DNA from 3 places in the Sphingobium aquiterrae genome. Region 2 is predicted to be linked to each of the others. Evidence: riboswitches for the same ligand, from Rfam matches in the RefSeq annotation. Region 2 holds a riboswitch; each other region holds the start of a gene.
The links. A riboswitch is a leader RNA that binds a small molecule or an ion and turns the genes downstream of it on or off. The one in region 2 is predicted to bind cobalamin.
Positions count from the first base shown of each region.

Region 1: another riboswitch for cobalamin. It lies ahead of WFP78_RS10435 (HoxN/HupN/NixA family nickel/cobalt transporter); the one in region 2 lies ahead of WFP78_RS12985 (TonB-dependent receptor plug domain-containing protein).
Region 3: another riboswitch for cobalamin. It lies ahead of WFP78_RS03255 (TonB-dependent receptor plug domain-containing protein); the one in region 2 lies ahead of WFP78_RS12985 (TonB-dependent receptor plug domain-containing protein).

Region 1 covers NZ_JBANFL010000008.1:100,969-106,239, reverse strand. The annotation lists gene cobN (cobaltochelatase subunit CobN) at 1-577, opposite strand, end outside; gene cobW (cobalamin biosynthesis protein CobW) at 577-1,626, opposite strand; gene WFP78_RS10440 (ABC transporter ATP-binding protein) at 1,623-2,420, opposite strand; gene WFP78_RS10435 (HoxN/HupN/NixA family nickel/cobalt transporter) at 2,413-3,468, opposite strand; cobalamin riboswitch at 3,739-3,982, opposite strand; gene WFP78_RS10430 (TonB-dependent hemoglobin/transferrin/lactoferrin family receptor) at 4,189-5,271, shown strand, end outside.
Region 2 covers NZ_JBANFL010000011.1:37,248-42,518, reverse strand. The annotation lists gene WFP78_RS12990 (DUF1636 domain-containing protein) at 1-38, opposite strand, end outside; gene WFP78_RS12985 (TonB-dependent receptor plug domain-containing protein) at 38-1,978, opposite strand; cobalamin riboswitch at 2,134-2,324, opposite strand; cobalamin riboswitch at 2,394-2,591, shown strand; gene WFP78_RS12980 (hypothetical protein) at 2,808-3,386, shown strand; gene WFP78_RS12975 (cobyrinic acid a,c-diamide synthase CobB) at 3,450-4,748, shown strand; gene WFP78_RS12970 (DUF2189 domain-containing protein) at 4,777-5,271, opposite strand, start outside.
Region 3 covers NZ_JBANFL010000002.1:212,535-217,805, reverse strand. The annotation lists gene WFP78_RS03275 (quinoprotein relay system zinc metallohydrolase 1) at 1-753, opposite strand, end outside; gene WFP78_RS03270 (quinoprotein dehydrogenase-associated SoxYZ-like carrier) at 849-1,640, opposite strand; gene WFP78_RS03265 (rhodanese-like domain-containing protein) at 1,786-2,337, shown strand; gene WFP78_RS03260 (pseudoazurin) at 2,505-2,957, shown strand; cobalamin riboswitch at 3,115-3,358, shown strand; gene WFP78_RS03255 (TonB-dependent receptor plug domain-containing protein) at 3,544-5,271, shown strand, end outside.

The DNA.
Region 1 (5,271 bases), on a different contig from region 2:
TCACCTGGTCCAGCGTCGGGCGCGGCTCTCCGGCCAGATAGAGGCCGGCGTCCGCAATCGGCACCGGCGCCTGCGGATCGCCCGCGTCCCCACCCGCCAGCCGGGCGGCCAGCCGCAGGAAGCCCGCCGCATTGGCGACACCGCCCTGCCGCAGATAATCGTGCAGCTGTCTGCCCGTCTCCGGCGGCACCGTGGACGCCGCCGTCAATCCGGGGTCGTCGTCATTGCCATCGGGGATCGCGGCAAAGGCGATCCCCTTCTCGCGCGCCACGGCGGCGATTTCGTCGATGCCATAGGGCCAGTAGGATTTGCCGCCCAGCAGCACGACGCACACGAAGCGCGCCTTCGCGATCACCTTTTCGACATAGAGGTCGACCGAATAGGGATGGCGTAGCTGCAACAGGTTGGCGAGCCGCAGCTCCACCCCTTCCAGTCCGGGCAGGGCCGCCGCCCGGGCAAAACAGGCAAGGCTGCTGTCGGCGGTGGTGAGGATGACGATGTCGCCCGGCGTCTGGCCAAGGTCGATCGCCTCCTCTCCGCTGGAAACGGTGCCGGGCGTGGCGGCCAGCAGGTGCATCAGGCGGCCTGCGCCCCGGCCGCGGCCTGCAGCGCCATTGCGATTCCCGCGCGATCCAGCCCCTTCTGCCCGATGACCACCAGCCGGGAGGCCCGCGCCTCGCCCGGCAACCATGCCCGGTCGAAATGATGCTGGATGCGCGGCCCGACCGTCTGGATCAGCAGCCGCGCGGGCCGCCCGGCGACCGCCACGAAGCCCTTGATGCGCAGGATGCCATGGGCGGCGATGACATCGCCAAGCGGCCCCAGCAGCCCGTCGATCGCCTCGACTTCGCCCAGGTCGAGCACGAAACTGTCGAAATCGTCATGGTCATGCTCTTCGCCCTCGGCGTCATGATGCGACGGGCGGCTGTCCAGATCGTCCTCCGCGCCGGCATCCAGGCCCAGGAACAGCGCCGGGTCCACCCGGCCATGGGCGCTGCGGACGATGGCGACGCCGGGCCGCACGCGCGCGGCCAGACCCTGCTCCAGCGCGTCCAGCAGCTGCGGATCGACAAGGTCGGTCTTGCCCAGCAGCACCAGGTCGGCACAGGCGAGCTGATCCTCGAACAGTTCCTCGATCGGGCTGTCATGGTCCAGCGTCGGGTCCGCCGCGCGCGCGGCGGCCAGCGCCGCCTCGTCGCTGGCGAAGCGGCCGGCGGCAAGCGCATCCGCGTCGACCAGCGCGATCACGCCATCCACGGTCGCGCGCGTGCGGATCGCGGGCCATTGGAACGCCTTGAGCAGCGGCTTGGGCAATGCCAGGCCGGATGTCTCGATGATGATCCGGTCCGGCGGCAGGGGCCGGTCCAACAGGCGCTGCATGGTGGGCAGGAAATCATCGGCGACGGTGCAGCAGATGCAGCCATTGGCCAGTTCCACGATGTCCTCTTCCGCGCAGGCTTCATCGCCACAGCCCTTCACCAGATCGCCGTCGATGCCGACATCGCCGAACTCGTTGATGATGAGCGCAAGGCGGCGTCCGCCCGCATTTTCCAGCAGATGGCGGATCAGCGTGGTCTTGCCGGCGCCCAGAAAGCCGGTGATGACGGTTGCAGGCACCTTGCTCATGCGAAAATTCCTTCGGACAGGGGGATGGGGTCGAGAAAAGAGATAGCGTCCGCCTCGACCCGCACCGGCAGGTCGAACAGGCGGGACAGCGTGTCGGCGCACAGCACCGTGTCGGCCGGGCCAGCCGCGAGGATGCGGCCGCCGCGCATGGCGACCACCGCATCGGCAAAGCGCCGCACCAGCGTCAGGTCATGGATCGCCACGACGATGACGGCCCCCAGTCCGGCGCGGGCGCGCAGGCGGTGCATGCAGGCCATGGCGTGCAGGGGGTCGAGCCCCGCCGTCGGCTCGTCCGCGATCAGGATTCGTGGATCGGCGACCAGCGCCCGGGCCAGCATGGCGCGGGCCAGCTCGCCCCCCGACAGCGCGGTCGCGGGCCGGTCACGCAGGGCCAGCAGGTCGCATTCGGCGAGCACGCGGTCGACAGCCTCCCGCATGGCCGGCGAAAGCAGGCCGAAGGACGGGAGCGAGGGCGTGAGGCCGATCGCCACCAGCCGCTCGACGCTGATCGGCCAGCTCACCGCCGCACGCTGCGGCAGATAGGCGCGCTGCAACGCCAACATGCGCGGATCGATGTCGGCCATCGGCCTGTCGCCCAGCCGCACCATGCCCGATACCGGCTTCAGCACCCCGGCGGCCGCTTCGATCAGGCTGCTCTTGCCCGCGCCATTGGGGCCGATGACGGCGGTCAGCCGGCCCGGCGCGAACAGCGTGCTGGCATCGCTGACCGCAACCGTGCGCCCGCGCCGGACGGTAACGCCCTCCAGCGTCAGCGACAGGTCGCGCTCAGGCACGACCGGCCACCTCGATCTCGTCAAAGCCCTTCCAGCGGTAGATCGCCCAGCTGATGATCCAGCACACAGCGAACAGGCCGATGATCGCGAAGCCCAGGCTGTTGAAATGCGTGCCCAGATTCGCCGCCAGCGACCAGATGCCGCCGGAAAGGCCCAGCTTCTCGCCCAGCAGCGCGGCGGTTTCGATGCCCCCGATCATGATGGCGACGATGGCCGACACCAGCGTGATGGTGATGTTATAGTAGAGCTTGCGGATGGGTTTCACGAACGCCCATTGATAGGCGCCCATCATCATCGCGCCGTCCGCCGTATCGACCAGCGCCATGCCCGCCGCGAAGAGCAGCGGGAAGATCAGGGCCGTGCCGATCGAAAGCCCGTTCGCCGCCTGCCCCGCCGAAAGGCCGAGGATCGCGACCTCCGTCGCCGTGTCGAAGCCGAGGCCGAACAGGAAACCCAGCGGCGCCATATGCCAGCTGCGCGTCACCAGCCGGAACAGCGGCCGGAACAGGCGGGACAGGACACCGCGATTGCCCAGCAGCAGGTCCAGATCGTCCTCGCCATAGGGCTTGCCGGCGCGCACCTCGTTGAAGGTGCGCCAGACCGATCGCAGGATGAGAAGGTTCATGCCCGCAATCGCGAACAGGAAGGTCGCGGAGATGGCCGTGGCGATGACGCCGCCGACCGCGCCCACCGCCTCGATCCGGCTGACCGCGCTCGCCGCGAGCGCGATCGTGACCGCCGCGATCAGCACGATGGCGCTGTGCCCCAGCGCGAACCAGAAGCCGACCGTCAGCGGCCGCTGGCCATCCTGCATCAGCTTGCGCGTCACATTGTCGATCGCCGCGATATGATCGGCATCGACGGCATGGCGCAGGCCAAGGCTCCAGGCGAGCAGCGCCGTGCCGAGCATCACGGTGTTGCCGGGGAACAGCGCGAACGCCCACAGCCACAGCGCGACATTGGCGGCGATGAGCCCGCCGAACATGCCGATCATCCGCCGTCGCAGCGGCCTTTGCGGGGAAGACGGGGAAATCTGGGGCACGGTCATGCCGGGGCCTGCGGCGAAACGGGGCGGGGCTTGCGGCGATCGTGCGCGCGCGTTCGTGGGGCGGCGGCCGCCGTCGCCGGAAAACAGGCGATATTCATGGGTATTTCCCCGTCGGTGTCAGCGAAACCGGACGGGAGCCTCCGCGCGAACGGCCGGCATGCACTGCCGAACGGACACCCTGCAGCGCCCGGCACGCATGCCGGTGCGGCTCCCGCCGCACAAGCGTCGCTCAGACGGAGTACCGTGCCACGGCCATCCCCTGGACCAGGCAAGAGCGACCAGACGCCGGCAGGTCTCCTGGCTCACGGGTCATCGCACGATGCATGGCCTTCCCAGGCCCCGCATGACTTAGCGTCCGGCCCAGTGGCTGACCCCCCGATGATCCCGGAAGGTCGATATGCATCGCGCTCACCGCTTACAGTTGCAGGGACAGCTGCGGAATAGGATGCCAAGGCATCCGTACCGCATTCCCATTTTAAGCCCCTTTCGGGGCACCGGCGCGATCTTCGAAGGGCGGCTCATGCCGTCCTTCAACGCGGGGCATAGAGGCGCCTTGCCGAAAAGTGAAGATAAAAGCACGTCCGGCACGCCGCGCCCATCGGACGCTCATCGAACCGGGCGGTTCGTCGCGGTCCTCCTTTTGCACTTCATGTTGACGGAGGGCCTTCCCTGCCGATAAACAGCACATGAGAATCATTATCAATATTAAAGGGGGCTTCATTGGCCGTTTCCAAGCCGGATGCGCGGCGTCCGCAGCACATGATCCTGTCAGCGTCGATCCCGGCGCTGGCCGCCACCCTTGCCCTGGCCCCCGGCCTGGCGCGGGCGCAGGATGGCGACCCGCTTGTTACCTTCGACCAGCGCAACGCGATCACCGTGACCGCTACGCGCCTGCCGCAGGCCGTGATCGACGTGCCCGCGACGGTCTCGGTCATTTCGGATCGGCAGATCGCCGACCAGATGGTGTCCGACATCAAGGACCTCGTGCGGTTCGAGCCCGGCGTCAGCGTCCGGCGGGCGCCCACGCGCTTCGGGGCGGCGAGCGGCACGACAGGCCGGGACGGCAATGCCGGCTTCAACATCCGCGGCCTTGAAGGCAATCGCGTGCTGATCCAGGTCGACGGCGTGCGCGTGCCCGATGGTTTCGACTTCGGCGCGCAGTCGGCGGGACGCGGCGACTATGTCGATGTCGGCCTCATCAAGTCCGTCGAAATCCTGCGCGGCCCCGCTTCCGCGCTTTACGGCAGCGACGGCCTGGCCGGCGCGGTCAGCTTCGTCACCAGCGACCCCGAGGATTTCCTGCGCAAGGACCGCAATGTCGCGGGCCTCGTCCGCGCGGCCTATGATTCGGCGGACGACCAGTTTTCCGAGACCGCCATTCTGGCCGGGCGAAGCGGGGCATGGTCGGCTCTGGTCGCCTATACCCGCCGGGACGGGCATGAATTCGACAACAAGGGGACGAACGACGCGCCCAATGCCAACCGGACCACGCCCAATCCGCAGGACAGCCGCTCCAATGCCGTGCTGGGCAAGATCGTCTGGAACCCCGGCGAGGCGCATCGCGTCCGGCTGACCTTCGATCATCTGGACGACGACATGCGCACCAATGTGCTCAGCGGCATCGCCGCCGCGGCGACGAGCGCCACCAGCGTCATCGGCCTTACGGCGCACGACAAGACCCGCCGCGATCGCGTCAGCCTCGACTGGCGGTATCGCGGCACGGGCGCGATCGACGAGGCGCAACTGTCGCTCTGGTATCAGGATGGCGAGAACCGCCAGTTCAGCGCCGAGGACCGCAACACC
Region 2 (5,271 bases):
GTTCCAGCCGCCGATCCATCCTCCACCCGGCGCAGCATCAGAAACGGCTCCTGATGCCGAGATAGACGGAGCGGCCGAGCGATGAATAGCCGCCCGCCGTCTCATAGGCGACGTCGAACAGGTTTTCGATCCGGCCCTGCACGGTCAGGCCGGGCAGGAGCTTCCATTCCGCCCGCAGGTCCGTCAGCAGATAATCGTCCAGCATGGTGCCGCCGATCCGGTCGAGGCTGCCACCCGCATAGCGCAGGGCAACGCTGGTGGTGACGCCGAAGGGGAAATCATAGCCGATCCGGCCATTGGCCAGATGCCGGGGCACGCGCGCCAGCTGCCGATTGAAATTGCCGCCTTCGGTCCGGTCGACGGCGGCGATCCAGCTGTAATTGCCATCCATGGTCAGGCGCCCGAGGTGGAGCGTGCCGGCAAATTCCAGCCCATGGGCGCGGCTCTTGTTCACATTGGCATAATAGCCGAAACGCGTGGTCGTGGTGCCGGGGACATAGCATATGGCCGGCAGCGCGCCGCTGGTCGGGCAATAGGCGAAGTCGATCAGATTATCGGTCTGCCGTTCGAACCATGTGCCCGAAAGCCGCAGCTTCTCACCCAGCAGCGCCTGTTCGATGCCCGCCTCCCAGCTTTGCGCCTTTTCCGGCTGCAGGTTGGCCGCGCCATAGAGGCTGAACAGCTGATAGAGCGATGGCGCCTTGAACCCTTCGTCATAGCTGGCGCGCAGCACGGTCGCCCCCTTGTTCAGCGACCATGCCGCCCCGGCGCTGAATACCGTGTTTCCGCCGAAGTTGGAATGATGATCCCGCCGCGCGCCGCCGTTCAGCGTCAGCCCGGCAAGAGGCGTCAGGCGCAGCTCGGCATAGAGGCTGTCGATATCGGCGCGCGTCTGCGTCAGTGTATAGGGCAGGGCGTTGTTGGCGGGCGAGCCATTGGTCATCCGCTGCTCCTCGCGCTCCGCGCCGAAGACCATGTCGGCCAGCGGTGAAAGCGTGAAGGTGCCCTGATATTCATAGCGGCGGACCTTGCCCTTCGCATCGAAATTGAGGGCGCGGATCGTGCGGCGCGGATCGTAATTCTCGCGGTCGGTATCGCTCTGCAGGATGGCGATCCGGTTCCTCAGCCGGCCATCCAGCAGCGCCGCGTTGATGCCGGCATAGACGGTCCATTCCTTCGTCAGCCCATAGACGGGGGCGTCGCCGGAGCTGCCGTCGAAATCATTGCGGGCGCTGGCATAATAGCCGCGAAGGTCGACCGAGACCGCCTGCGAGAGGCGCAGCGTGGCGGTGCCATTGCCGGCGTTGCGGCGATAACCGTCCTTTTCCGTTCCGCTGGCGAGCGCGGAAATCCCGTCCGTGGTGAAGGTCGATCCGGACAGGCGCCAGTCCAGCAGGTCGCTATGCCCGCCGACAGCCGCCCGGCCGCTGATCGTCTGGCGCGATCCGGCCTCCATCGCGGCGCTGCCCTCCAGCGCTTTTGTGGGGCGCGCGGTCTGGACATTCACCACGCCGCCGATGGCGTCGCTGCCCCAGAGGATGGATTGCGGCCCGCGCAATATCTCGATCCGCTCGATATCGTCGGTCAGCAGGTTGGAAAAGCTGTAGCCGCCCGCCGTCGATGACGGATCGGCCAGCCGCATCCCGTCGATGACGAACACCGTCTGCCCGGCATCCGCGCCACGGATGCGCAGCGATGTCGTGGTGCCATAGCCGCCGTTGCGGACCATGCTGATGCCCGGTGTCCGCACGAGCGCGTCCGATATGGCGATCGGCTGTGCCTGTTCGATATCCTCGCGGTCGAGCACGGTCACGCTGGACGAGACCCGGTCGCGCTCGACCGGGGTGCGCAGCGCGGTGACGACGATCTGGCTGTTGTCGGCGTCGGCGCCAGCACTGGCTTCCGTATCGGGCGTCTGGGCCAGCGCGGGCGAGGCGATAAGAGCGGAAAGGCAGAAGAAATGTGAAACGGTATGCATTGATTCGGTCCCCCAAAGGCACGGAGCCCCGAACGGGAGACGCGGGAGAATGCACGGGCGCATGCGCACGACATCCGGCCCGCGCTTTCCCGCGCGAGGCAGTCAATGTCGTTGCTCGAGGAAGACCCCGCTCGGCCGGTGCACCCTGCCCGGACGAAGAACGACCGCGTCAGGCAGGTCTCCTGGCTTGCGGGTCGACGCCGTTCCGGACCGCCTTCTCAGAACCCGAAAGTCCCAATGGCATTTGGCCCGATGGCTCACCGCTCACAGTTGCAGGGGCAGCCGGGGTATCGAACCCCGTTCCCTTTGAATCCCCTTTCGGGGAACCTGTCGCGAGGCGGGCAGATACCGTGCGTTGCAGCATTCCGCAAGCCGCGATCATGCCGCACGCTTGCGCAACGACGCCCGCTATCCTATCCCCGGTGGCGCAACGGGTGCCCGAAAGGGCTTAATCGGGAAGTCCGGAACGGCCATCTGGCCAAAGCCGGCACTGCTCCCGCAACTGTCATCGGCGAGCGCTTCGCCACATGCCATTGGGGTCTTGGCCCTGAGAAGGCGGCGAGGGCGCGAGGAACCGAGAAGTCAGGAAACCGGCCGGTTGCCGTCGATCCTTCGCGCGGGCGGGATGTACCGGGCGGACGAGGGCTGAACCCCTTGCGTGACGACATTGTGCGTAACGTTGAAGGGGGGAGCCGCGATGATGCCTCACAGCTGAAGAATGACGCCATGGCCCGGCGCGCGTGGTGTGCAGCCACCATGCCGGCCACGATGCGCTTTCCCCGCCGGCCTTTGCGCCGGCATCGCTGATTCCCTTTCCTGTTCGGAGACCATGATGATGGCCCAACGCACGCGTTTCGACCTTGGCATTTTTGCGCTGCTGGCGCTGGTGATGCTTGCCACCCGCACCCATTCGCTCAGCGCCTATGTCCACCTGCCCGACACCGGCTGGGCGAGCTTTTTCGTCGCCGGATATTATATCCGTTCGCGCATGGCCTTTCCGGCGCTGTTCCTGCTCGCCTTTGCCATCGACCTTGTCGTCATCGGCGCGAGGGGCGGGGCGTCCTTCTGCTTCACCCCGGCCTACTGGATGCTGGTGCCGGCCTATGGCACCATGTGGTGCGCCGGGCGTTTCGCGGCGAAGCGCATGGGGGCGAGCCTTGCCATCCTGCCCGCGATCGTCGTGCTGGCGGTCGGCGCGACATTTGTCGGCCATCTGTTTTCCAGCGGTGGATTCTATGTCCTGAGCGGCCATTTCAAGGACCCGTCGCTGGCCGGGTTCGCGGGGCGCATCATCCGCTATTTCCCCGGATCGCTGCTGTCGACGCTGACATGGACGGGCGTTGCGATCGCCTGTCATGCGGTGGTCGTATTGCTGACGTCCGGCCAGTCATCGGGACAGCGCCGATGAGCGACATGGAGGGCCAGCACCACAAGGCGGTCGTTGATCCGAGGGCCGTGGCGGCATCGATCGATGCGGGGTGACGCCCGATGCCCGGCCTTGCTGGTCGCCGCGCCGGCATCGGGGCAGGGCAAGACGCTTGTCACCGCGGCGCTCGCCCGGCGGCATCGCATGGCCGGGCGGCGGGTGCGCGTGTTCAAATGCGGCCCGGATTTCCTGGACCCGATGATCCTGGAGTGCGCATCGGGGGCGCCCGTCCATCAGCTCGACCTGTTCATGGGGGGTGAGGCCTATTGCCGCGCCCTGCTGCATGAAGCGGCGCGCGACGCCGATGTGATCCTTGTCGAAGGCGTGATGGGGTTGTTCGACGGCCATCCTTCCGCCGCCGACCTAGCGGCGCGCTTCGGCCTGCCGGTGCTGGCGGTGGTCGATGGTTCCGCGATGGCGCAGAGCTTCGGCGCGCTGGTGCATGGCCTTGCCAGCTATCGGGACGATATCGGTGTCAGCGCCGTGCTCGCCAATCGGGTGGCGGGTGCGCGCCATGCCGGGATGCTGCGAGACAGCCTAAGGGGGGATGTCCGCTGGCTGGGCGCATTGTTCCGCGATGGTGGGATCGCACTTCCAGAACGGCATCTGGGGCTCGTCCAGGCGCAGGAAATCGACGATCTCGATGCCCGGATCGAGCGCGCGGCGGCGCTTCTGTCCGCCGATGCGCAATGGCTGCCGCCGCCGGTGTCTTTCGCCGCGCCGGACGATGGGGAGCCGCCGCGCCTGCTGGAGGATGTCAGAATCGCCGTCGCCCGCGACGATGGCTTTGCGTTTCTCTATCCGGCCAATCTCGCCCTGCTGGAAAGGATGGGTGCTCGCCTGCGCTTTTTCTCCCCGATTCGCGATGGGGCGCTGCCGCCCTGCGATGCCCTGTGGCTGCCGGGCGGATATCCCGAGCTTCACCTGCGGGCGCTCGCCGGAAACATCGCGATGATGGAGAGCATTCGCGCGCATCATGCATTGGGCCGGCCGATCCTCGCCGAATGCGGGGGCATGCTGTATTGCGCGCGCACGCTGGCCGATGTCGCGGGGGAGCAGGCGTCCATGCTCGGCCTGCTGGATGCCGGGGCAAGCATGCAGCCGCGCCTGTCCGGGCTGGGCCTGCAGGAGGTGACATTGCCGGAGGGCCATCTGCGGGGGCACAGCTTCCATTATTCCCGGCTCGAAACGGCGGAGCTACCCCTGGCGAGGACGTCAAATCCCAATGGCGGCGTGGGGGAGGCCGTGTACCGGCGGGGTTCGCTCACGGCATCCTATGTGCATTTCTATTTCCCGTCATGCCCCGCTGCCGTGGCGGCGCTGTTCACGGCGCGGCACGCCTGATCGGCATGGAGCTGAATGGTGACTGGCCCTAACGCTCCACGATGCGCGTATAGAGATGCCAGCTGGCATAGCCGAGCACCGGAAGTGCCACCGCCAGCCCGATGAATGCGGGAATGCAGGCCACCGCCAGGATGATCGCGACATACAGCCCCCAGCGGAAGATGACGATCGGATTCTGCACGGTCGCCCGGAACGACGCCTCGACCGCGTCGCTCGCATGCACCGGCCTGTCGACAAGCATCGGGAAGGAAATCACCGAGATGGTCAGGGTGACGATGGCAAAGCACAGGCCGACGGCATTGCCGATGACGATCAGGCGCCAGCCTTCGGGCGTGCCGAACAATTGCGTCAGGAACGCGCCGACATCCGCCGGCGCCAGCGTGCCGAGCGTGGCATCGTAAATGGCGCGGGCCGCCACCATCCATCCGATGGCCATGATGGTCAGCGCCGCCGCCAGCCCCAGGATCTGGACGCGCGAGGTGCCGCGCAGGGGATCGAAGAAATGATTCCATCCGGTCTCCAG
Region 3 (5,271 bases), on a different contig from region 2:
GGAACGGACCGCTTCGCTCAGCGTCGCTTCCAGCCAGTCGATCCAGTCCAGCGTCTGCGCGATCGCCTGCCCGCCGTCGGGATCGAACGGCCCATGCCCCGGAATGGCGCCCCGATGCGGCAATGCCCTGAGCGTGGCAAGGCTCGTGCGCCATGCCTCCAGATTGGCGGTCGGCGTGCTGGGCGCGCGATCATGGAACAAAAGGTCGCCGCCGATCAGCAGGCCGGTGCGCTCATCCAGCAACGCCAGGTCGGCCGCGCTGTGGCCGGAAAGCGCCAGCAGCTTCAGCCGCCGTCCGCCGAAATCCTCGCCGTCGCTCTCGATCCGCCGGCCCGGCAGCACCAGGTCCGTGCCGCGCATCCAGTCGTTCAGCATGCGGTACATGGCATCGGAAAAACCGCGCCCGTCGCGGCCGATATCCGCGATGGTGCCGGGCAGCGCCGCGACGATCGCCGGATCGAACGCGGCAATGCCAAGCCCATGATCGGGGTGGAGATGCGTCACATAGACGCGGATCACCGGCTTCCCCGTCAACGCTTCCGCCACGCCTCTGAGCGCGCGGGCATAGCGGACGGACGGCCCGCAATCGCACAGCAGCGTGCCGGCGGGCGTGTCGATGATCGCGATGTTCGCAATGGCGCCGCCATTGGCCGGCAGGATCGGTTCATCCGCGCCATGGACCATCCAGATGCCATCGGCGACCTTGACCGGGGCAATGCTGTATTCCTGCGCGGCCAGCACCCTGCCGGGCATGGCGACGGCGGCGAACGCCGCCGCGATGCCGCCGCCCAGCAGCGTCCGTCGTGTGGGCACTGGCCGTCGCGTGGGCAGCGGGCGGCGCGTCGGCATCAGCGCTGCGCCGCCAGCAGGCCGGGCGACTGCTTCGCCACGCCGATCACGGCATGATAGTCCCGCCCATTGGTGTCGCGCGCATCGACCGTCAGGCTCTCCCCCGCCGCCGCGTCCAGCATCAGCGTGAGCGCCGGGTCCTCCGCCACCGCAGCCCAGATCTCCATGTCGCCCAGCGTCCTGCCCGCCGCATTGGCCACGCGCAGGGTTTCGAGATGATAGGTGGCGATATTGTCGACCAGCCCCGTATCCATCGGATGACGAAAGCTGACGCGCAGGCGGCTTTGCGTTTCGCCCACCGGCCATGCCTCGCCCCTGATCTCCCCCAGATGCTGCGCCCAGTCGCCCTTGACCCGGCTGACCGGCGGGGTCGAGCAACCGCCGCCCGCCGCATCCACCCAGCCGCCCGACACCAGCCATGCGCCGCTCCTGAGCTGCACCGCGCCGCGCACCGGCGTGCGCTGGTCCAGCTTGATCCGGGTCGCGACATAGGGCGCCGCCGCCACGGGGCGGTAATCTATCGCGATGGGAATGGGGTTGAGGTCGACCAGCAGCACGATGCGCTTCACATCGGCGATGCCGCGCGCGTCGATGGCGACGGGAAAGCTGCGCTGGTTCTCCGCAATCTCGGGATAGAGCACCCGCACGCGCGGATCGAACCGCACCGGATCGTCGCCGAAGAGCGTGCGGGCATGGGCCTGCCACATCGGCGATCCCAGCGGATCGGCCGGATAAGGGGCGCCCGCACGCGCGGGCATGGCACCGCCCAGTACCGCGACCATGGCGATCATCCATGCAAGGCGTTGGCCTTTTGCCACATCCTTCTCCCTATTGCCGGGTCTACACCGGCGCAGGATCGGCTACCATAGGACCTTGGCATAGGACCTTGGCATAGGACCTTGGGCCGAAGCATCGGCCAGCAGGGAGGGGGACAGGATGCGGGCATGGGCATGGATCGCAGCGACACTGCTGTCGCTGTGCGCGGCAACGGCGGGGCAGGCGCAGGATGGCGAACCGCTGTTCGACCCGGACGGCTATCGCATCGCCCATTATCGCGCGCCCGTCATCCGCCCGCCCGACGGCGTCGGCCGCATCGCGCCGAACGCCGCCGCCATGCTGCGGCCGGACAGGGACGCGTTGTTCATCGATGTCACCCCGGCCGAAGGCGGCCACCGCGAGGCGGACGGACGCTGGCGGCTGGCGCGCGCCCGCGCCACCATCCCCGGCGCCCACTGGTTTCCCGAAGCCGGCCGCGGCGTGCCCGCGCCGGACATCGCGACATGGTTTGCCAAAGGCATCGCCCGCCTGTCGCGCGGGCGGCGAGACCGGATGATCGTCACCTTCTGCCTTGCCGATTGCTGGATGAGCTGGAACGCGGCGAAGCGGCTGCGCGCCATGGGCTATAGCCGGGTCTGGTGGATGGCCGAGGGATCGGACGGATGGGCCGACCTGGGCCTTGCGCTGACGCCCGCGATACCCGAACGCTGAATCGCCGCCCGCCTCTATCCGCCTTGCACCAAAGGACAATTGCCGCCTTCCGGCAGTTCTTTCATCCCTCCAGCAGCCATAGGCATGGCCGGATGTCCATGTCGCCGCCCAAGAGAATATCGTAACGAAAAATGTCGTAACCAGGAATCGAATCGGGAGAGAAGACCATGTTTCGTCGTTCGGCTGCCCTTGCTGCCCCCATCCTCGCCATCGCCTTTTCCCTGGCTGCCACCCCGGCGCTGGCCAAGGACATCGTCGTCCACATGAAGAACCAGGGCCCAGAGGGCGCGATGGTGTTCGAACCGTCTTTCATCAAGGCCGCGGTCGGCGACCGGATCGTCTTCAACCCCACCAATCCCAGCCATAATGCAGAGACCATTCCCACCATGCTGCCCGCCGGCGCCACGCCGATGAAGGGCGCGATGAACAAGGAAGCGTCGATGGTCGTCACCAAGCCCGGCCTCTACGGCATCAAGTGCATGCCGCATTATTCCATGGGCATGGTGGCGCTGGTCCAGGTCGGCAAGCCGACCCCGGCGGACATCGCAGCGGCCAAGGCCGTGAAGCTGGCGCCCTTCGCCGCCAAGCGGATGACGGCCTATCTCGCCAAGGTCAAATAGGCACTCAAAGCTCAAACAAGCGCCCACCCATCGCAGCGCTGAAATCGCCGCAGGTCCGCATCCCCCCGATGCGGGCCTGCTTCCGTTTGGCGGGCACGGGATTGGCAGCGCCCGTCCTTTGCCCTATGGCCCGCCGCGGGCAGCGGGTTTCACCCGTTTCCCGACTGATCGCGCCGGTGCCCCTGCCAAGGGGCCTAAGAGGGAATGCGGTGCGGGTGGCTTGCCATCCAAATCCGCGGCTGTCCCTGCAACTGTAAGCGGCGAGCGCGATGCACTTGTCCTGCGCCCCTTCGGGGATGACGGGCGACCACTGGGCCGGCGCCGATGCGCGCCGGCATGGGAAGGTGTGCATCGTGCCGTGACCCGCGAGCCAGGAGACCTGCCGGCGCTTGGTCGCTCTTGCCTGGGTCCAGGGGATGGTCGAGGCACGGTGTTCTCCGTCTGAGCGACGAACGATGCGGTGGAGGCCGCATCGGCGCAACGCCGGCGGCGACAAGGTGCCCGTCCGCCCGCAACGCGCCGACCGTTCGCTCAAGGCAAACGGCACGCCTCCGCCTTTCATGCTCAGGCGCCGGGGGCAATGACGATGAAGAGCCTTTTCCTTTCCACCTGCGCGCTGGCCGCGATCACAGCGATGCCGCTCCATGCGCAGACCCGGCCCGTTCCGGGCGACCTCGACACGGCGGATGGCGCAGCCATCGTCGTCACCGCATCGCGCTCCGGCGAGGGCGTGCCCGTCGACCGGCTCGGCGCGTCCGTGACGGTGCTGGACAGCGCGACGCTGGACCAGCGCCAGACCCGCATCGTCTCCGACATCCTGCGCGATGTGCCGGGCGTCGCGGTCAACCGCGTCGGCGGCATCGGCAACCTGACGCAGGTGCGCATCCGCGGCACGGAGGGCAATCACGTCCTCGTGCTGATCGACGGCATCGAGGTGGCGGACCCCTATCAGGGCGAATATGATTTCGGCACGCTGATCGCCGATCCGCAGGCGCGCATAGAGGTGCTGCGCGGCCAGCAATCCTCGCTCTATGGGTCGGATGCGATCGGTGGCGTTATCCATTATATGACGCTTACGGGCACGGAAGCACCCGGCTACAGCCTGCGCGCGGAGGGCGGCTCCCTCGGCACCTTCAGCGGCGGCGCGCGCGCGGCGGGCGTATCGGGCACGCTCGATTATGCGCTGTCGGCCTCCTATTATCATACGGACGGCTATGCGACGGCGCGCGGCGGCCAGCGCGATACCGGGTCGGACAATATCGGCGCCAGCGGCAAGCTCATCTGGACGCCCACCGACAGCTTCAAGCTGACCGGCGTCGCCCGCTATAGCTATACCGACGCGGACAACAACAATACGGACATCGACACGAGCAGCCCGACCTTCGGCTATGTCATCGACAGCCCCGGCGTCCATGTGAAGAACCGCGCCTTTTACGGCCTGCTGAGCGGCGAGTTCACCGCGCTCGACGGGCGCTGGGTCAGCACCCTGTCGGGCCAGATCGCCGACACGAAGCGCACCGGTTACTCCCCCTTCGGCATCGATTATGGCGACAAGGGCCAGCGGCTGAAGGGCTCCTTCACCAGCAGCCTGAAGCTGGGCGACGAAGCTCTGTCCCACAGGCTGACCGCCGCCGTCGACGTGGAGCGCGAGCAGTTCCAGAACAGCGTCGCCTCCCCCTTCTCCTTCGGCGGCAAGCGGCATACCGACAATGTCGGGCTGGTCGGCCAATATGAGCTGAACGCCGGCGACGCGCTGGCGCTGGGCGCCTCTGTCCGCCATGATTTCAACAACCGCTTCGCCGATACGACGACATGGCGGGTGCAGGGCAGCTATCGCTTCGAAACCGGCACGCGCATCCGCGCCGCCTATGGCACGGGCGTCAAGAACCCCGGCTATTTCGAACTCTTCAGCTATGATGCGGGCCGCTATATCGGCAACCCGAACCTGAAGCCGGAAAAGTCCGAAGGCTGGGAAGCGGGCATCGAGCAGAGCCTGGGCGATGGCGCGGCGACCATCGGCGCCACCTGGTTCGACAGCCGGCTGAAGGATGAGATCTACACCACCTACCCCGCACCGGATTTCGTGGCGACGCCAGGCAACCGCACGACGACATCGAAGCAGCATGGGCTGGAGGTCTTCGCCAGCGCGCGGCCCATCAGGCAACTGCGCCTCGACGCAGCCTACACCTATCTCAAGGCCCGCGAGGATGGCGTTGTCGAGGTGCGGCGGCCCGGGCATGTGGCGAGCTTCAACGCGACCGTGTTCAGCACCGACGAGCGCTTTTCGGGCACGCTCACCCTGCGCTACAACGGC